Aminivibrio sp.: one gene and its partner. The protein of the gene in region 2 interacts with the protein of the main gene of each other region in a pairwise test. Links are inferred from orthologs where the notes say so. Each region holds a gene or a part of one and is shown on either strand. Other genes may lie near its edges. The genes, in order: gyrB and gyrA.

What was found.
Region 1: the proteins of gyrA (region 2) and gyrB interact in binary tests that used the Escherichia coli proteins (3 or more experiments, as listed by UniProt). The link is inferred for Aminivibrio sp. from one-to-one orthologs.

The regions. Positions count from the first base shown.
Region 1 is NZ_JAESIH010000055.1:92,656-103,161, reverse strand. What follows is about bases 2,101-5,024. They hold gyrB (DNA topoisomerase (ATP-hydrolyzing) subunit B), read right to left. Parts: upstream 4,553-5,024; coding sequence 2,648-4,552; downstream 2,101-2,647. Other genes in these bases: JMJ95_RS09120 (hypothetical protein), read right to left, coding at 4,561-4,773; JMJ95_RS09130 (iron-containing alcohol dehydrogenase), read left to right, coding at 2,101-2,586. Outside these bases: JMJ95_RS09140 (DMT family transporter), read right to left, coding at 1-867; JMJ95_RS09135 (hypothetical protein), read right to left, coding at 1,107-1,355; more of JMJ95_RS09130, read left to right, coding at 1,426-2,100; JMJ95_RS09115 (YitT family protein), read left to right, coding at 5,292-6,194; JMJ95_RS09110 (DUF3160 domain-containing protein), read left to right, coding at 6,778-9,519; amrB (AmmeMemoRadiSam system protein B), read left to right, coding at 9,500-10,366. UniProt on the Escherichia coli protein: DNA gyrase negatively supercoils closed circular double-stranded DNA in an ATP-dependent manner to maintain chromosomes in an underwound state.
Region 2 is NZ_JAESIH010000047.1:10,299-20,917, forward strand. The notes cover bases 365-3,401. They hold gyrA (DNA gyrase subunit A), read right to left. Parts: upstream 3,095-3,401; coding sequence 635-3,094; downstream 365-634. Other genes in these bases: JMJ95_RS06875 (phosphatidylserine decarboxylase), read right to left, coding at 365-638. Also shown: more of JMJ95_RS06875, read right to left, coding at 15-364; JMJ95_RS06885 (nitroreductase family protein), read right to left, coding at 3,482-4,009; JMJ95_RS06890 (type 1 glutamine amidotransferase domain-containing protein), read left to right, coding at 4,110-4,625; JMJ95_RS06895 (TetR/AcrR family transcriptional regulator), read right to left, coding at 4,644-5,267; ilvD (dihydroxy-acid dehydratase), read right to left, coding at 5,330-6,988; JMJ95_RS06905 (TRAP transporter large permease), read right to left, coding at 7,026-8,315; JMJ95_RS06910 (TRAP transporter small permease), read right to left, coding at 8,318-8,827; JMJ95_RS06915 (TRAP transporter substrate-binding protein), read right to left, coding at 8,840-9,811; JMJ95_RS06920 (cupin domain-containing protein), read left to right, coding at 10,390-10,619. UniProt on the Escherichia coli protein: A type II topoisomerase that negatively supercoils closed circular double-stranded (ds) DNA in an ATP-dependent manner to maintain chromosomes in an underwound state.

The DNA of each region.
Region 1 (10,506 bases), on a different replicon or contig from region 2:
AATGCCCGCCCACTGCACGGGCCGCATGGACTCGTGGAACAGAACCACCGCCATGCCCGCCGCGATCAGGGGGCTCGTTGCCGTGATCGGTGTTGCCACCGATACCGGGATGATCCTGATGGCCAGGGCGAAAACGTACCCACCGGCGGCGAGGCCGAAGATTCCGGCGGCGATGGCGTAAGCCCGGATTGCCCTGGGCGCCGTCAGCAGGTGGAGCCGCTTTTCAGGATTTTTTCTCGTCCGCCAGGCCCAGATGCCCCAGGACACCGCGAAGAGGAACAGGGCACGCCACAGGGTGACGGATGCGGCGGGGAGGTCGTGGACGGACAGCAGCCATTTCTGGAGCACCATGACGGCGGCCCAGCTGAAGGCGGCCGCCAGGGCGAGAAGGAAGCCCTTCCACGATGCAGTTTCCGCCCCGGCGTCGGCGGTCTTCCGGCCTCCGGATTTCAGCATCAAAAGCCCTGCGATCATGACGCCCGTGCCCAGGACGAGGGGAAGGGTAATTGACTCCCCGAGCCAGAAGAAGGAGATGGCGGCGACGAAGAGGGGATAGCAGCAGGTGGTTCCCACCGCCCTGCTCACACCGATGAGTTCGAGGGACTTGAAATAGCAGAGGTCTCCGAGAACGTTTCCCACGAGGATGTTCAGGAAGACGAAGAGAAGCAGCCGGGAAGGAAAGCGCCAGATAATGAAGGCGTTCGGGTCGAGAATACAGAAAATCAGCGAAGCCGCCACAAACCCGATGGTACGGGAGGCGGCCATTTCGGTATGGTCCAGGAAGGCGAGCCCCTTTTTCAGGAATACGGGGCCGAGAGCCCAGAAGACAGCCGCTGCGCAACAGTACAAAACTCCTGCGAGATACACTGGTATTGCCTCCCTGGTCGCATTGACCGTTATACTTCTCCGGATTTCCGGATTGAATGCAATGATAGCATACAATATCACGGCGGAGAACGGCCGATCAAAATCTGTCTTCTTCTTCAAAAGAATGTTCAGGGAAGCCCGGCTGGAAAAGGGTAAAGGGGGAAAAAAGCAGCCGGCGCAGGCACGGCGGAACCACGTTCGCCGCGCTGCCGCCCGGGAGGCTTATGCGGGAAAGGGATTTACCTGAAAAAGGGCAGCATGTTCCGCCGTTCCGATATCCAGCGGATGGCGAGGGAATCCGTCCAGTTTTTCGACGGATTGATCATGAGATCGAGGGAGACGGCGAGAAGCACTATGGTGATGCAGATGAAAACAGTGTAAAAGATGATACGGATCTGCCTGGCAAGGGGTGAGGGTTGCCCCGTTTTCCGCGGATTCTTTTTGGTTTCCGTTCCCATGGTATCATCTCCTTTGTTCTTCGCCGCCATTATACATCCTCCGGCTTCCGGGGGTACAATACTGTTCATGCCGGGAGTTCCTCGGCGAAAGGAGAAAAACATGCAGAATTTTACATTTTACGCGCCGACAAAAATCATTTTCGGCAGGGGAACCATTCCGCAGATCGGAGATGCCCTTGCGGCGGACGGGATTTCCAAGGTGGTCCTTGTGGCGGGAGGAGGTTCCATCTTCAAAAACGGCGTCCACGAGGCCGTGACGGAATCCCTGAAGAAACACGGCATCCATTATGCCGAAATGGGGGGCGTCCGGTCGAACCCCAGGCTGTCCAAGCTCCGGGACGTCGTCGCCCTGCTGAAGAGTGAGAAAGCCCAAGCCGTGCTGGCCGTGGGCGGGGGAAGCGTCTTCGACACGGCGAAGGCGGCTGCCATGGGGGCTCTCTACGACGGCGACGTCTGGGACTTCTTCTGCGGCAGGGCGGCCGTGAAGGAAGCCCTGCCCGTCTACGGCGTGCTGACCGCGTCGGGCACTTCCTCGGAGATGAACAACACCGCCGTGGTCACCAGGGAAGAGGACGAGAGCAAGTGGTCGATAGCGTCCCCCGTCCTCGTCCCAAAAGTGTCCGTCATCGACCCGTCGGTCCAGGCGAGCCTCCCGGAGGGCCAGACGGTGAGCGGCGGAATCGACGCCGTCACCCATGTCCTCGAGGCCTACGTGGTCTCCTGCCCGGGGCTCGACTTTGTCCAGGACTACTGTGAAACCCTCATCCGGGCCATGATGCGCCGGATTCCCCAGCTCGTGAAGGATCCGGCGGACTACGAGGCCCGGGCGGAACTCGCCTGGTGCTGCACCCTGGCCCACAACGGCATGAGCAACGTGGGCCGTCCCACCCGGGGGGATTTCGCCTCCCACCGCATCGAGCACTCCCTGAGCGCCATCTTTGACGTCCCCCACGGCATGGGGTTGGCCATCATCATGCCCGCCTGGATGGAATATGTGTACAGGGACGCGGAACCCGTGTTCGAACGGCTCGCCGCACATGTTTTCGGCATCAGGGACGGTGAAGACCGGGCCCTGAGAGGTATCCGCGCGCTAAGGGAGTACTTCCGCTCCCTCGGGTCTCCCGTGACTCTCCGGGAAGTCGGAGTGGCCAAGGCGGATCTGCCCAGGATCGCCGACAACGCGGCGAAGCTCGCCCCCCTCGGGGCGGTGCGGAAGATCGAGAGGGAGGACATCCTCCGGATCCTGGAGATGGCCTACTAGAGACAAGTAAAAAGGGGCCTCCGGGATTGCCGGAGGCCCCTTCGAGATGCTGATTCCGTCCCTAGATGTCCAGGTTGCGTACCTCGTGGGCGTGGGCAGCGATGAAGTCCCGCCGGGGCTCCACCTTGTCGCCCATGAGGATGCTGAAATACTCGTCGGCGCCCATGAGGTCGTCGATCTCCACTCTCTTGAGAACCCTGTTCTGGGGATCCATGGTGGTCTCCCAGAGCTGTTCAGGGTTCATTTCGCCGAGTCCCTTGTACCGCTGCACGCTGATCTTGGATGGGTCCGGGGCGTTGTCCAGGATGTTCCTGAGTTCTTTTTCGTTGTAGCAGTAAGAGACCGTCTTGCCCTTCTGAACCCGGTACAGGGGCGGCTGGGCCAGGTAAAGGTATCCTTTTTCGATGAGGGCCGGCATGTACCGGTAAAAGAAGGTCAGCAGCAGGGTGCTGATATGGGCGCCGTCCACATCGGCGTCCGTCATGATGATGATCTTGTGGTACCGCAGCTTGCCCGTGTCGAAATCGTCTCCCACGCCGGCTCCCAGGGTCTGGATCATGGTCCGGATCTCCTGGTTGGCCAGGACCTTGTCAAGCCTGGCCTTTTCAACGTTCAGGATTTTCCCCCGCAGCGGAAGGATGGCCTGGAAGCTCCTGTCCCGTCCCTGCTTGGCGCTGCCTCCGGCCGAATCTCCCTCAACAATGTAGACCTCGGTGTTTTCGGGGTTCCTGCTCGAGCAGTCCGCGAGCTTTCCCGGAAGGCTCAGGCCGGTCATCACAGACTTGCGGACCAGTTCTCTCGCCCGCTTGGCCGCCTCTCTCGCCTGCCGTGCCTTGATGGCCTTTTCCACCACGGCCTTCACGACCTGTGGGTTATCCTCGAACCAGGCAAGCAGCCCTTCGTAGACGATGGAATCCACGATTCCCTTCACATCGCTGTTTCCGAGCTTGGTCTTGGTCTGCCCCTCGAACTGGGGATTGGACAGCTTCACGGAGACCACGCAGGTAAGGCCTTCCTTCAGATCGTCTCCCGAGAGGTTCTCTTCCTTCTCCTTCAGCAGCTTGCCCCTGCGGGCAGCTTCGTTCACGCCCCTGGTGAGGGCGGTCCGCAGGCCGGAGACATGGGTGCCTCCCTCGACGGTGTGGATGAGGTTGGCGAAGCCGAAGACCCTCTCGAGATAGCCGTCGTTGTACTGGAGACCGATGTCCACCGATACGCCGTCCTTCTCGCCGGAAATGGTCACCGGCTCGGAGAAGAGCACTGTCTTGCCCCGGTTCAGGTATTCTATGAAGGATTTCATCCCGCCGTCGTAGCGGAATTCCTTGACCTTGTTCTCCCTCTTGTCGTCGAGGGTGATGGAAAGTCCCGGGTTCAGGAAGGCGAGCTCCCGGAGGCGGACGCTCAGGAGTTCGGCGGAGAACTTGACCTCCTCGAAGATGTCCTTGTCGGCGAGGAAGTGGACCATGGTCCCGTTCTTCTCCGTGGGGACGCCTTCAGAAAGCTCCGTCACGGGGATGCCCCGCTCGAACCTCTGGGTGCGGGATTCGCCGTTCCGGCATATGGTGATCTCGAGCCACTCCGACAGGGCGTTGACCACGGAGACGCCCACACCGTGGAGACCCCCGCTGACCTTGTAGGCGCCGCTGTCGAACTTGCCTCCGGCGTGGAGGGTCGTAAGCACCACTTCCGACGCGGGGCGGCCGTTGGAGGGGTGGGGGTCGGTGGGGATGCCCCGGCCGTTGTCCTCCACGGAAATGCTTTCATCGGGGTGAATGGTCACGTATATGGATGTGCAGTATCCTCCGATGGCTTCGTCCACAGAATTGTCCACCACTTCGTAGACCAGGTGGTGAAGCCCTCTCGCCGCCGTGTCGCCGATGTACATTCCCGGACGTTTCCTGACCGCCTGGAGCCCCTCCAGGACCTGAATGCTGCTGGCGGTATACTGGCGGGCCGCCGGACTCATCGTCATGTTCAGTTTCCTCCCATTCGTCTGCGAAGAGGCTCGGCGTTTTCCCTTGCCTCTTTGCTGAAAGCGTTGTATCTTTTACCCAGCGTTTCCGGGCGGAAACCCGTCGCCAGGATTGTTCCGTCGTCGAGATAGACGGCCGTTTCTTCGCCGTGGCGTATCATGGCGATAACGCGCCGGATGGAGACCACGTACTGTCCTTCAAGAGGAATAAACATGTTTTCCACTCCGCTCCATAGGTCTGCAACCAATATATTATACCAGACCGGGAGCGGGAATTCGGGCAAAGAGGGCATCCCTAAATCCGCAGGCAGCGGGGAGTGTCACCAGTGCTCGCTTGGGCCGCCGGTGCAGATTGTCGTCCTTGACAACTGCACCTGAAACCGACATCCGTGTCGGTTTCTCGGCCCGGGCGCTGTGCCCGGCGACACTCCCTCTGCCTGAAAAACCTGCGGATTTAGGGCATCCTCAATCCGCACCCCAGCGGGGCGCGTCACCGGGGAACGCCTGGGGTGCGGGTAGAGTGGGTTGTCGTCCATGACAACTGCCCGGGCGCGTCCCGCGGCTCCCTGCGTTCGCCGGTTGCCTGCCTGTGAAACCGACATCCGTGTCGGTTCCCCTGCTCCAGCGCCTCCCCGGGGAGGGCGAATTTGCCTCATGCCCGGCGACACTTCTTCTGCCTGGAAAAACTGTTGATTTGGTGCTTTGATTCGCATTTCAGAGGAGGAGAGGCAAAGTGAAATTCACGACGCTGAAAGCCGGTCTCCGTTCAGCCGCAGAGCGGTTCGCGAAGGAGGTCAGGGAAGAGTGGGGGACTTTCCTCGCCGTGACTGCGGGGGTGTCCCTCCAAGCCCTGGCGGTGGTGATTTTCGTGCTTCCGAACCGTTTCCCGGACCTTGGAGTGTCCGGAATTGCCGTGCTGTCGAATTACGTGTTCGGCATTTCTCCGGCGTGGGTTATCCTTGCCGCCAACACGCTGCTCATGATCTGGGCCTGGAAGGAGCTGTCCCCCAGGTTTGTCCTGTGGACGGCCTGGGCGGTGGTGCTTTTTTCCCTTCTGTTGAAGGCCTTCGAGTTCGTTCCGGTGCCCGTCATCGGTGACAAATTCATGGCGGCGATGGTGTCCGGGGCCATACGGGGGCTCGGTGCAGGCCTGGTCTTTCGGGTGGGGGGATCCACGGGAGGCCTCGACATCCCCGGCATGGCCATGAGAAAACGGTACGGCATCGAAATGGGGCAGTTCTCAATCTACATCAACATGGGGATCCTGGCCCTCTCCTTCTTCGTGGTGGGGCTCGATTCGGCCATCTACGGCGCCGTGGGGCTCTACGTTTTCGGCATTGTGCTGGACAACACTACCCGCTCCTTCGACCGCAGGAAGCAGGCCATCATCATCACCAACATCCCCGACGAGGTGTCAGAATACATCAACCTCACTCTTCACCGGGGAGTCACCAGGCTGGACGGCATGGGAGGATACTCCAAGCAGCCCAGGCCCGTCCTCCTCACCCTTCTTGAACCCCGACAGACCATGCAGCTGAAGAGGTTTCTCGCGGAGCGTGATCCCAGGGCCTTCATGTCCGTGGTCGAAGCGTCCGAAGTGCTGGGCAAGGGATTCAAAAGCTGGAAGAGTCTCTGACGTACCCGCTACGACCCGAAAGAACATGAAAAAGGATATGCGAAAAAAAGTCCGTTCCGAAGGCATAGCCTGCTTTCCTGAGCGCCTTCTCCCCGCGGGAATGACATTCTGAACGAAAATCCGCCCTCCCTACTGAATCCTTTCTCCGTCCGGGTAGGAAAAATCCCCCTCGGGTCCGGCCCGAAGGGGTGATTTTCCAAGCGAAACCGGAAGGGTGCTGCTGCATCGCGTCTCCGGCAGTGAGCCCGGAAACATTCTTGCGACATAGCCCCGCCGCCGTCGTGCCGCGGCGGGCGATCGGAGAGGAGTCGTGAAAAATGAAGAGGTTTCCGCTCTGTGCATCCGCGTTTTTTCTGGTCCAGGCGTTCGTGCTCACCGCTCCGGCGGCAGGGTAGGAGGGTGTTCTGCCTGACATGGTGAAATAGCCTGAAGATTTTTGACCGGAAATGCCGCCTTCATGGTATTGTTTTTAGGAAAACAGGATCCTTTGATGTTTCCCGGCGGTTTTGGAAACGGGCGCCGGGAAGAGAGCGGCGAAAGGTCCGGACAGGGCCACGCCGGCACGAAGAAGGGGGTCATAGGGATGAAGAGAAGAAAAACCATGAGAACCGGGTGGGGCGTTTCGTTGCCGGGGGTTGTTCCGCTCTGCGCCGTCCTTATTCTTGCGTTGTGCATTCTTGCCCCGGCGGCGCAGGGAAAGAGCGCTTCCGGCCCTGCGGGCGGAGACGGACTGTACGTCGTCACGGCGGATGAGGTGCCCCTGTTCGGAAAACCCGTAGCGAAAGTGCCCGCGGCGGATGACCTGTGGGATCTCCCGAATTTCTACGGAGTCGCCGTCTACGGAAATCATCTGAAACTGCGCGCCATAACGGACAGCAAGCTCAGGCAGTTCGCGGGCGAATGGTACGTCCTTCTTTCGCCGGAGGACGGGAAGGCGCTCTGCTACATCCGGAAGGAGGGCATTGAAAAAGTTCCGGAACACACAAGCTTCAAACCTCGTTCCTTCATGGTGAAAAAAGACGGCACGGAATTGCGGCTGCAGCCCGGGAAAGGCGGCTCGGCCCGAAGCCTCTCCGCCGAGGGATTTTCCCTCGCCCGGGGGGAAACGGTGACGGCGGTGGGTGAATTTTCGGAAGGAAAGGAAGGCTGGCTGCTGTTCGAGTTTTCCACCGACACCAGGTTCGGCGACGGCGGCGTGGGATCCCGGTACGCTTGGGGCAAAAAGGCCGATTTCGGCTCCCTGGAAGGCTACAGGCCCGACAATTCCAGGGTGGACAAGGGTCTTCTGCCGTCGAAGATGCGGTACTCCGCCATGTCCTCCCTTTACGGGGACGGCTTCCTGGGTGCGGACACCCCGGAAAAAATGACGGAATTCCTTCCCGTGACGAAGGACATGGCCGCCTCCCTTCTCAGGAAGGGCTTTTACATCGACGATCCGTGGACCATGGACGAATATGCCCTCCAGGTGGACGACCTGGCGGATTACTACAGGTACACTACCGATTACCAGGCGGACTTCATCACCGCGGACCTTTTCCTCCACGCCTTCCACCTGGTGTTCGACCGGATGCTGCAGAAATTCGAGCGCACCTACCTGGCCCCGGCGCTCGGGGAAAGCATGAAAACGGCCCTGGCGGTCCTCGGCGGCATTGAGGAGGCCTGCGCCTCCGCGGGAGCGGGGGAGACCTGGAAAACGGCCCGGGACATGTTCTCCGTACCGCTGGCCCTCCTGGAAGAAAAACCGGGAAAACGGATAAAACTGTCGAAGAACGCTTCCGAAGAAGTCGCCCGGATCCTGGCCGCGAAGGACGTGACGGATTCCGCAGTCACAGGGGCGAAAATAGACTACACCTCCTTCAGGCCCCGGGGGCATTACACCCTCAGGCCGGAACTGGAACGGTATTTTCGGGCCATGAGCTGGCTCGGCTCCGCTGAACTTGCTCTCTTCTCAGACGACGGCACGCCGGAGCCCGGAAACGTCGCCGCGGCGGCCCTGGTGTCCCTGGTCCTCGGAGAGCAGGAGGAACAGTGGAACGCTTTTGAAGCTCCCATCGATTTCCTGGTGGGCGCGTCGAACACGGGGGGAACCCGCATCTACCGGAAACTGGCAAAGGAGCGCGTAGGCGCCCTTTCGGGAGCCGCTCAACGGCTGACCGACGGCAAGATTCTCTCTGCCCTGGCCGGGGAGATCAAAAAGACGGTCCCCGGCCCTCTGATCCGGAGCACCCCGGGCGGGGACGACGGCACGAAGGACTTCGCCTCCCGGCTTCCGGTCTTCCGCATGTCCGGCAAGCGGTTCACCCCGGACGCCTACGTGATGAACATGCTCACCTCCCCCAGGGTGGGGACCGGCGCTAACCCACGCAACCTCCCGGAAGGGGCGGACGTCATGGCCGCCTTGGGGTCGCCGGCCGCCGACGGCCTTGCGGCGAAAAACAACCGCGTCAAGGGCTACGCCGAGGCGTTGAAGAAGCTGAAAGCCTGGATGGACGAGCACCTCGCGGGGGAGGAGACCGTCTATTCCCTGTGGATAAAAGCCTTCCATGAGGGGTTCCGGGATTCCGGCTCGGACCAGTTTTTTTATCGGTCTCCCGCGTGGAATTGGAAGAAGCTGTCCACGTTTTCCGCCTCCTGGGCCGAGCTGAAGCACGACACCGTGCTCTACGCCGAGCAGTCCGGCGCCGAGATGGGCGACGGCGGCGGCACCGAAGCGGGACCTTTCGCCCCTCCGCAGCCCAAGGGGTACGTGGAGCCCGATCCCCGGACCTTTGATATTCTTCTGTCGGCGGTCTCCCGGATGCAGTCCTTCATCCGCGAATTCGGCATGGAGCCGGAGGACGAGGAGTTCGAGAAGGAGGGTATACCCTATACCTCCAGGCTGGACACCCTGGCCGAACTGCTGACCATCGCCCGGGACATCGCGGCAAAGGAAACCGGCGGCAAGCTCCTGACGGCGGAAGACTACGGGAATATCAAGTACCTGGCCCGGGCGTTCAACGCCCGGCTGTTGCTGCCGGGAGAAATGGTGGAAAACACAGAACAGCTCAGAATGGCACTGGTCACAGATATCGCGACGGACTACTTCGAAGGCCGGGTGCTGCACATCGCCTCCGGAAGGCCCCAGAGAATCCATGTCTTCGTCAACGACGCATCGGGCGGTCCCCGGGTAACGAGAGGGTTCATTTTCTCCTACTACGAGTTCGTCCGCTCCCTGGGCGGCGGCCGCATGACCGACGAAGAGTGGAAAGCGCTGGTCTACGACCAGGCCCGGTCAGGGGAACTGAAAAAACACCATCCTGCGTGGTATGAAGAGCTTCGGAAATAAGCTCTTTCAGGCAGTGCTGCTCCTCTGCGTCATTGCGGCAGGGAGCGGTATTCTGCGGAAGGCGGAAGGCGGGGCGGGAAACGGCGGCGGGGAAAGGGAGATGCCTGCCCGCATCATCGGCGGCATCGTTCCCCACCATGATCTTGCCCTCGGCATGATAGGGCGGTTTTACGATCACCTGGGGTCGCCGGACGTCCGGCGGGTATGGCTGCTTTCCCCCGACCACTTCCGCCGGGCCCGGACCTTCGCGGTTCTGTCACCCGACGACTGGCGGACCCCGGAGCGGATTCTCAGGGCAGACCGGGAAGCCTGCGAAACGCTCCCGTCCCTGTCCGTGGCGGGGGCTGACAGGGTCCTGTTCCGGCGGGAGCACGGCATAACGATCCACATCCCCTTCATTGCCCGGCACTTTCCCAACGCATCGGTGGTTCCCCTGGTCATCGGTGCACGAACTCCGGACCTGGCACTGATCATCCTGAAGAACGCCGTCAGGGATCTGCTCCGTGACGGCGATGCCGTCATCCTGAGCATGGACCTGTCCCATTACAAAACACCGGAGCTCATGGCCGCCGAGGACCGAAAGACTCTGGAGGTCCTGGCCAATGTCCGGCCTGCCGGAACGAAGACCATCGACGTGGATGCCCGGCCTGCCGCGGCCCTCGTGCTGATGCTCTTCCGCGAGTGCGGGATCGAAAAAGGAACCGTCCTCGAGCACACCGATTCGTCGTCCATCCTTGGCCGCAGGGTGGAGTCGGGAACGAGCTACGCCGCCATCCTGTACGGGATGGCGGCGGGCTCCGGGGGGGAAGCGCCCCTGGCCCTGCTTCCGCTCGGACGAAAGAGATAGGAAACGGCCGGGGGCTGAAAGAAGGTTGTCATGCCGGGATTCGTCTCTTGGCGATTTCATTGAGTGTACTTTCTCGATCAGCAGCACAAGAATCCGTTCCACACCCTGGTCAACATCGGAAAGGAGCACGCCGATTCCCA
Region 2 (10,619 bases):
GGCTTCCCCGGTTTCTACGATTTTTTACCGGGCATTCCTCCAATAACGGTTCTGCCTGCGAAAACCTTCTTTCCCACAGATGTCTTAATCTGTACTCCGGCAGGGAGGTAAACATCGACTCTCGACCCCATCTTGATCATGCCGAACCGATCGCCCCGGGCGAGCCCGTCGCCCTTCCGGAGCCTGCAGACGATGCGGCGGGCAAGGAATCCCGCTACCTGGACGAGCATCACCGGCCCGTGACCGGTGGCAAGGCCCACGCACATCCTTTCGTTGAGCTCCGAGGCCTTGGGTTCAAAGGCCATCCATTTCCTCCCGGGAATGTACTCCATCCATTCCACCGTTCCGTCGCAGGGCACGCGGTTGACGTGAACGCTGAGGGGATTCATAAAAATGCCCACTTTCACCGCCCTGCCCGTAAAGGGGTGTTCCGTTTCCTCCACTTCCACCACTTTGCCGTCGGCGGGGGAAAGAAATCCCGGCCCGTCGGGAACCCTTTCCGGATCCCGGAAAAACCAGACCACCAGGCCGAGCAGGGGCGCCAGGAACAGCCCCACCATGGGAGCGAAATACAGGCTCCCGAGCAGCATGAAGGCCACAAAGGCTATCAGGGGATATCCGTCCCGGGCAATTTTCACGGCCTGTTTTCCTCCACGCATTCGTCTCCGCAGACCACGCTCACGTCCGCCACGGAATCCCCTTCGTCGAGCCGAACGGTGATCGTTCCCATGGCAGTTCTGCTCAGCTTCGGGATCTCCGCCACGGCGACCCGGATCATCCGGCCCCTGGAGGTGATGACCATGATTTCGTCTTCTTCGGCTACCGCCCAGCTTCCGACGAGCGGGCCGGTTTTTCTGCCCAGGTTCATGGCCTTGACGCCCCGTCCGCCCCTGTGGTGAACAGTGAATTCCTCAAAACTTGTCCTCTTGGAGACTCCCCGTTCACTGATCACGAGGGCAAGGCGGTCGGATGTGACCACTTCGCAGCTTATGACGGTGTCCCCTTCGTCCAGCCGGATCGCTTTCACGCCCCGGGCGGTCCGGCCCATGGGGCGGAATTCTTCTTCGGAGACCCGGAGCCCCTGCCCGTTCGCCGTCATGAAGAGGAGTTCGTCCTTTCCCGAAGTCAGCCGCACCTGGGCGATCTCGTCCCCGTCGTCCAGGGTCAGGACCCTTTTCCCGGCACGGTTGAGCCGTGCGATTTCGGAAAGGGGAAGCCGTTTGGAAATGCCCTTTTTCGTGGCAAAGAAAATAAAGCTTTTTCCCTCGAGGCTTTTGCCGTACATGGAGACTACAGTCTCTCCCTCGTCGAGGGGAACGAGCTTGCCGATGAGCTTCCCCTTCCCCGTCCGTGATTCAGGAATCATGTGGCCCCGAATGGCGAGGGCCCTGCCCGAGGAGGTGAAGAGGTATATATCCTTATGGGTGTTGGTGACCGCCACAAGGGCTATCTCGTCCTCGTCCTGCAGCCCGCTCCCCTTTTTGCCCTTGCCTCCTCTGGCCTGGGTGGTGTACTCTTCGAGGGCTTTCCGGCGGAGATACCCGTCCTTGGAGAGGATGACCACGATGTCGTTCTCGGGGATAAGATCCTCCATGGAGACTTCCTCGTAGTTGTCCATGATCTCCGTCCTCCGGGGGCCGCCGAATTTCCGCCTCAGCTCCGAGAGTTCTTCCCTGATGACCCCGTCAAGGGCGGAACGGTTGCCGAGGATGGTCCGGTACCGCTCGATGTCGGCGAAGAGGGCTGCAAGCTCCGCCTCGAGCTTTTCCCGCTCGAGTCCGGTGAGCCGCTGAAGCCGCATGTCCAGGATGGCCTGGGCCTGGGTCTCTGTGAAGCCGAGCTGGGAGACGAGGCCGTCCCTTGCCTCCTGTACCGTCTGGGCGCCCCTGATAACGGCGATGACCCTGTCGATCATGTCCAGGGCTTTCACGAGCCCTTCCACGATGTGGGCCCGGGCGAGGGCCTTGTCGAGCCTGAACTGGGTTCTCCTCCGGACCACGTCTCTTCTGTGTTCGAGGAAGTGGGAGAGCATATCCGTAATGGGGAGCTCCACGGGGTGGTTGTTCACAAGGGCGAGGTTGATCACGCCGAAGGTGGTCTGAAGCTGGGTTCTCCGGTAAAGCTGACGGAGAACGAGTTCCGCGTCGCCGTCCCGCTGGAGATCGAGAACGATCCGAAGCCCGTCACGGTCGGACTCGTCCCGGATATCCGCCACGCCGTCGATGTGCTTTTCCTGGACGCAGGATGCGATTGTTTCGATGAGGGATGTCTTGTTCACCATGAAGGGGATTTCGGTGATGACCACGGAGGTTTTGCCCCGCTTTCCGTCCTCAACGACGGTCTTTCCCCGAAGGATGATCTTTCCCCGTCCCGTCCTGTAGGCGTCGATGATTCCGTCCCTGCCGAGAATAATGCCCCCCGTCGGGAAGTCCGGTCCGGGAAGCCGGGCGTAGATTTCGCCGAATTCCCAGTTTCCCTCGGAATCGATCATATACTCCAGGGCATCGATCACTTCCGAAAGATTGTGGGGGGGGATGTTCGTCGCCATTCCCACAGCAATGCCCGAGCTTCCGTTCACGAGCAGATTGGGGACGAGGGAGGGAAGGTAGAGGGGTTCCTTGAGGGACTCGTCGAAATTGGGGCCCCACTCCACGGTATCCTCGTCGATGTCGGCGAGCATGAGCTCTCCCATTTCGTAGAGCTTCACCTCGGTATACCTCATGGCCGCCGCTGGGTCCCCGTCGATGGAGCCGAAGTTTCCCTGGCCGTTCACCAGCGGGTATCTCATGCTGAAATCCTGGGCCATGCGGACCATGGTCTCGTAAATGGCGGAGTCGCCGTGGGGGTGATATTTACCCATGGTTTCGCCCACGACCCTGGCCGATTTCTTGTAGGAGGAGCCGGACCGGAGGCCCAGTTCCATCATGGCGTACAGAATGCGCCGCTGCACCGGCTTGAGGCCGTCACGGACGTCAGGCAGGGCCCTCCCCACGATGACGCTCATGGCGTAATCGAGGTAGCTGTGCTTGATCTCCTCTACAAGGGGAAGAGGGATCACTTTGCCGAAAAGCAGTTCACCTTTTTTTTCTTCCATCTGTCTTCTCCAACCTCCAAAGCCGATCCGCCGTCAGAAAAAGCAGGCTCTCGGCACAACCCTGTCATTTTACCATGTTCACACCGGCAGATCCGGTATTTTCGTCGACCTGAATCCGCGCATTTTTCAGGCAGAGGGAGTGTCGCCGGGCATAAGGATTAGCCTTCCCCGGGGGCGAAGAGATCTCGCTCCGCGCTCTTTGCGGAGAGATCCCCTGAGGGAGAGAAACAGGCATGAATGTCGGTTTCACAGGCAGGCAACCGGCGAACGCCGGGAACCGCGGGGCGCGCCTGGGCAGTTGTCACGGACGACAATCCGCACTTTCCGCCCAAGGGGTCCCCGGCGACGCTCCCCGCCGGGGTGCGGATTCAGGTCGAGGCAGGATCTTTACCAGCGGTTGAAGTGGACCTTTGCACGGTCAAATCCTTCGTAGGGCGGTTTCTGTTCCGCCCCGAAGCCGATGGCGGCTATGCCGACAATTTCCACAGAGTCGGGCACGGCGAGGATCGAGCGGATTTTTTCGTTCCTGGGGTGCCTGTCCATGACCTTGAGCCAGACCCCCTCCAGTCCCAGCCCCCTGGCGGCGAGAAGGATGTTCTCCAGTGCGGCGGCGCAGTCCTCCACCCAGGCGCGGTCTCCCTCGGGATAAAGGGCCGTCTCTGCGCATACGGCTATGGCCAGGGGTGCCTGCCTGAGCATTTTCCCCGTGTCATGGGCCTCGGCAAGATCGTCCAGGACCTTCTTGTCTTCTATTGCCATGAAGACGCAGGGTCTGCGGTTATGGGCCGACGGAGCGGCAAAGCCGCATTCGAGGAGAAGGTCCCTGATCTCCGGTGGAACAGGATCCGCAGTGAATTTTCTGATGCTCCGCCGTCCCAGAATCGTTTTGATAACCTGGTTGTCCCTTATTGTCATAATATACCCCTCCGGATTTACTTTTTGTGTTTCCATGCTAGACTCTACCGTAGTCCCTTCAGTGAAAGAGGGCTCAAAAACATCGAAAGGAGAGATTTCAGTGTCGAAAAAAGTCGCTGTTCTCGTCGAAGAAAACGTTCATGACCTCGAGTTCTGGTATCCCTTCTACCGCATCGTCGAGGCCGGCTTTGAACCGGTCGTCGTGGGACCCGTCGCCGGAAAAGCGTATACCGGCAAACTGGGAACGTCAATCGAGGCGACTGCTTCCCCAGCGGATCTTTCCCCCTCGGACGTAGCCGGGGTGGTGGTTCCCGGCGGATGGGCTCCGGACCGCCTCCGCACCCATAAGTCCATAGTGGATTTCGTCCGGGAGGTCAGCGCTTCAGGGGGCGTAGTGGCCGCCATCTGCCACGGCGGGAGCGTCCTCGTCTCGGCGGGCATTCTCAAGGGCATAAAAGCCACCTCCTACAAGAGCATACGGGACGATATGGTCCTCGCGGGAGCGGAGTGGGTCGACGAACCGGTGGTGGTCTCCGGAAAGCTGGTGACCAGCAGAACTCCTTCGGACCTCCCCGCTTTCGGGAAAGCCCTCGTGGAGGCCCTGGAATCGAAATAGCCGGTCCCACCTGTCTTGTCAGCCCCGCCCTTCTCCGGGCGGGGTTTCTTTCTTTTCGTAAAACAGTTTCACCAGAAGGTGGATTGTTTTTTCCAGCCGTTCCCAGGTCTCTTCCTTTGACAGGTCAAGACCGAGGTAGCGCCGGGAAACGTCCCGTCTCAGGAGAAGAAAAGTGAATCCGGCGGTGAGAAGGGCGGCCATTTCGGTCACTCCTTCCGCGTCGCCGTTGTGGTCCCGCAGGAGGCCGAGAAGTTCCATCCCCTGGCGGTAGCGGTCGTCCGCCGTCCAGGCGGAGACGTCCTCCCTGCCTGCGATCTCTCCCCGAAGTATCTGCCGTGCCGCATCAGATTTCTTCAGTTCCCTCAGATAGCCTCTCAGGATGGCATAGGCCCTTGTCGCGGGATCCGCCCCGCCTTCGCCGCCGCTCTCGAGAATTTCCGACGTGGAAGGCCAGTATTTTCTCCGGGAAAAAAAAGCCCTCATAAGCTGGGGCATGCCCCCGAAGTAACGGTAGATGAGCACCTTGTCCATTCCGGCCTGTCGGGCGACTTCGTTCACACCAAGATGACCGTATCCTTTACCGGAAAGAATGGTCCCCACCGCGTCGAGTATCCGGGCCTCCGTTTTCTCCCTTTCTCCCACAACATTCCCTCCCAGTGAAAAAAAGGGCCCGGGATCAGGCCCCTTCGCGGATGAAAAAACTTCTAGCCGAAAACAGCTCCCCTGGAACCCGAGGTGACAACGCTCCGGTACCTTTCGAGGAACAGGCTGTCGGTAACGGTTTCCGCTGGTTTCCAGGCGGCCCGTCTCTTCTCAAGCTCTTCGTCGGACACCGCGAGATGCAGTGTCCGTGCGGGGATATCGATTTCGATGGTATCGCCTTCCTGCACGAGGGCGATGTTTCCGCCGGCGGCCGCTTCCGGGGATACATGGCCTATTGATGCGCCCCTCGACGCCCCTGAAAAGCGCCCGTCGGTGATGAGCGCCACTGTCTTGTCCATTCCCATTCCCGCCAGGGATGCGGTGGGGCCGAGCATTTCCCGCATCCCGGGGCCGCCCTTGGGTCCCTCGTACCGGATGACCACCACGTCGCCGTCGTTGATCTTCCGTGCAAGAATGGCCTCGCTTGCAGCCTCCTCGCCGTCGAATACCCTGGCAGGTCCGGAGTGCTTCAGCATGGAGGGATCCACTGCGGACTGCTTCACCACGCTGCCTTCGGGTGCGAGGTTGCCCTTCAGGATGGCCAGCCCTCCCTGAGCATGGTAGGGATTCTCGAGGGGACGGATGATGTTTTCGTCAGCGACCTTGACGCCTGCCAGGTTTTCCGACACGGAACGCCCCGTCACTGTGAGAGGGGAACCGTCGATGAGTCCGCCCTCGAGGAGACGGGCCATAACCGCCTGAACTCCACCGGCCGCGTAAAGGTCCTGTATGTGGTGGTTCCCTCCCGGGCTCATGCTGCAGATATGAGGAGTTTTCCTGCTCGCCTCCTCGAAATAGTCGAGGGTGAGGGAGATTCCCGCCGCATGGGCGAGGGCAGGAAGGTGAAGGGCCGTGTTGGTGGAACCGCCGAGGGCCATGTCCACGGCAACAGCGTTTTTGAAAGCCTTTTCGGTGAGAATGTCTCTCGGCCGGATGTTCTTCTCCACCAGCATCATGATGTGCCGTCCCGCTTCCTTGGCGAGGCGATCCCTGGCAGAGTAAACCGCCGGGATGGTCCCGTTGCCGGGAAGAGCAAACCCGAGGGCTTCGATCATGCAGTTCATGGTGTTGGCGGTGAACATCCCCGCACAGGAACCGCAGGTCGGACAGGTGGTGTCTTCGATTGCCCGGAGCTCGTCGTCGGTCATCAGGCCGGCGACTCTTTTGCCCACCGCCTCGAAGATGTTGCTGAGGTCTACATCACGTCCGCCGCTGACTCCGGCGAGCATGGGACCGCCGCTGATCATGACGGCGGGGATGTTAAGGGAAAGGGCTGCCATGGCCATTCCCGGAATGATCTTGTCGCAGTTTGTGACCAGGACGAGGGCATCAAGGGCGTGAGCCCTGACCATGACCTCGATGGAATCCATGATGAGCTCCCTGCTCGGAAGGGAAAACTTCATCCCCTCATGGTTCATGGCGATGCCGTCACAGACACCGATAACGGGAAACTCGAGAGGGAAGCCCCCGAAGGCGTAGACAGCAGCCTTCACGCCCTCGGTGATCCTGTTCAGGTGAACGTGGCCGGGGATGATGGCGTTGTAAGGATTGACCACACCGATCCAGGGACGGCTGATTTCCCAGTCGGTATATCCTGAAGCCTTGAGCAGAGACCGGTGAGGGGCCCTTTCCGGACCCGTTTTTGCCTTGTCGCTCCGCATGATGCATTACCTCCTGCTGTTTATGTAATGGCCTTTCTCAGATTCCGGCCGGTCCCCAGACGAGCAGCGGCAGGGACAGGATGATGGACGGAACATAGGTCACCAGGATCAGGACGCCTATAAGCACCGCCACCATGGGAACAATGGGTTTGCTGATCTGCTCGATGGGCAGGCCGGTGATGGCACTGGCTACGTAAATGTCGATGGCCACGGGCGGAGTGGCCATGCCGATGGCAAGTCCGATGGAGATGAGGACGCCGAAATGGACGAGGTTGCCGCCCACATGGATGACCGTGGGAAGAAAAATGGGGGTCAGGATGATGAGCGCCGAGGCGGTCTCCATGAACATACCCGCCAGGAGAATGATCACCGTGATCATGAGGTAGATGAGAACTGTATTCCCTCCGGCAAAGCCGAGGAGAAATCGTGCCACGGCCTCGGGTATCTCGTAGAAGGCCAGCCCCCAGCCGAAGAGTTTTGACGTGGCGATGATGAACATGATGAGAGCCGACGTAACGCCTGCGCCCACGACAAGCCTGTAGAATTTTTTGAAGTCCATGGACTTGTAGACGAAGAAAGCCACGAACAGTGAATAGTCCACGGCGACCGCTGCCGCTTCCGAGGGCGTGAAAAAGCCCGAGAAGATGCCCCCGAGAATGATCACGGGAGTCATGAGTCCCCAGGAAGCTTCGGCGAAAAGTTTCCATTTCTGTCTGCCCGTGGTTACTTCAGCCGCCGGGTAGCCCCGTTTTCTGGCGATGTACATGGAGTACGCGATAAGGCCGAGCCCCATCAGAAATCCGGGAACGAAGCCCGCCATGAAGAGCTTGGCCACCGATATTCCCGCGATGACGGCATAAAGCACCATGGGAACACTCGGGGGAATGACCACGCCGATGGTTCCGGACGCGGCAATCAGCGCCGCAGAAAAGTCCACGTCATACCCCTTTTTCTTGAGCTGGGGAAGAAGGGCGGATCCCACGGCTGCGGTAGTGGCTGCCCCGGATCCGGAGATGGCGGCGATAAACATGGATGCCACCGTGGAGACAATGGAGAGCCCTCCCCGGAACCGGCCGAGCGTGGCTTCGGCGAAAGCGACGATCCGTTCGGAAATGCCCCCCCTGGCCAGAATATCCCCGGCAAGCACGAAAAAGGGGACGGCCACCAGGGCGAAGGATTCATTTCCGGAGAACATGGTCTGGGGGATCATGGCCAGGGGGAATCCGCTCAGGAGGACGACGAGAAGCCCTGCGGCCCCGATGGCGAGCCCCACCGGAACGCCCAGTACCATGAAGAGGATGAAGCTGCCTGCAAGAACGAGTCCCATGGTCAGCGCCTCCCCAGGATGCCGCCGAAGCCGGCGACGAGATGTAGCAGAATGATGCCCCCTATCACGGGGTACATGAGATAAATCCATGTCATGGAAATTCCCATGGCCGGTGTAGTCTGCATGGCCTCGCTCTTCATGAGCTCGGCTCCGTAGAAGGCCACCACGGCAAAGAAAAACACGCTCACGCACTGGACGAACATTGAAACGGCTTTCCTTGGCCCTTCCGGGAGTTTGTTGACCAGAAAAGTGACGGCGATGTGGGACCCTTTTTTGAAACCCACGGCCGCGCCGAGAAGGGACGAGGCAACGAGAAGATAAGTAGTGAGCTCTTCGGACCAGATGAGGGCGTCGAAAAAGATACGGCAGACTATCTGGAGGGTTGTTACGCCAACCATGGCGAGAATCATTCCGAAGAGGACGACCTCGCTGACCGTATTCACTGCGTCGCTTAATCGGAGAAGAGGCGAGCGCTTCGTCTCGCCTCCTGCATCGCTGCTATTCCGTTCCATTCCTGCCGGCGCCTATTTCACGGCTAGGACGGCCTCGACAAGTTCTTTGCCGAACTGCTCTCCGTATTTTTCGTATACGGGCTTGACAGCCTCCCTGAACAGGGAGAGATCGGGCTCGGTAACTTCCATTCCCTTGTCCTTGAGGAACTGAAGCCATTCGGCTTCCTTTTCGTTGTCGTAGGCCCTGTTATGTTCAGCGGCGGTCTGGGCTGACTCCTGGACGAGCTTCTGGTGCTCCGGGGAAAGTTTGTTCCAGGTGCGCATGCTCATCATGATCACGCTGGGGGCGTATGCATGCCGCGTCAGGGCAAGGTACTTTTGGGACTCGAAGAGGTTGAAGGACACGATGACGTTCAGGGGGTTTTCCTGTCCGTCGATGGTCCCCTGCTGGAGGGCGGTGAGGGCCTCGGTCCAGGCCATGGGAACGGCGTTCGCTCCGAGGGCCTTGAAGGAGTCCACGTACACGGGGTTCTGCATAAGCCTGATCTTCAGGCCCTTCATATCTTCAGGAACGTTGACCGGTTTCTTGCTGTTGGTGAGGTTTCGGAACCCCCTCTCTCCGTAGGCAAGGCCCTTCCACCCGAGAGCTTCCATATCGGCAAGCATTCCCCTGCCGATGTCCCCGTCCAGAACTTTGTACGCCTGCTCTGGGGTGGAGAAAAGGAAGGGAAGGTCGAACACGCCGAACTTGGGCATGAAGTTGATGATGGGACCGCCGGTGATAATGGCGGAGTCCACCACGCCCATGCGCATGCTCTCGAGAAGGTTCCTCTCGTCGCCGAGCTTCGCGTTGGGGTAAATGGTGACCGTCAGTTCACCCTTGCTCCCGGCCTCCACGAGTTCCTTGAATTTGAGGGCGCATACGTGGAAAGCGTCGTTTTCGTTCACCACGTGGGCCAGCTTGATGTCGGCGGCCGGCGCGGACGATGCCGCTAGAACCAGGAAAAGAAAAACGACCGATAAAACCGCTGCGATTTTCTTCATACTGCTTTCCTCCCATTCCTGATGCAGAATATATGAAACCAACGTCCCATTGTGATAAAGCATTATAGACAATGGGATGATATTTGCAAGTATTTCCCCCTAACCTAAATCCGCTAATTTTTCAGGCAGAGGGAATGTCGCCGGGCACAGCGCCCGGGCCGAGAAACCGACACGGATGTCGGTTTCAGGTGCAGTTGTCAAGGACGACAATCTGCACCCCCCGCCCAAGCGTTCCCCGGTGACACTCCCCAGGGGCGAAGAGATCTCGCTCCGCGCTCTTTGCGGAGAGGCCCCTGGGGGAGGGCGCCTGAGGTGAGAAAAACCGACACGGATGTCGGTTTCACAGGCAGGCAGCCGGCGAACGCAGGGAGCCGCGGGACTCGCTTGGGCAGTTGTCAAAGGCGACAATCTGCACCCCCCGCCCAAGCGAGTCCCGGCGACGCTCCCCGCCGGGGTGCGGATTTAGGGCACCTCCGCCTTTCTGGACAGGGACACCCCCCCATGGTACCATCTTGTGTGTTTCCTTCCCCTTCAGGGAGAAGGGAAGAAATTCATTTTACCCAGGGAGCGTGAACCTCATGACATGTTCCAAATGCAACGCCGGAAGGCTGAGAGATATCCCCAAGGCTGACGACGCGGTCCAGCCGGCGGGAATCGAGCGGCGGATCGTCTTCGCGCCGGGAAAATTCTGGGACGATTACGTTGCCCGATTTTTTACCGTGGAAAAGGGAGCCCAGACCCCCTTCCACGCTCATGACTGGCCCCATTATGTCCTTATCATGGGCGGCTCCTGCGAAGCGAAAATAGA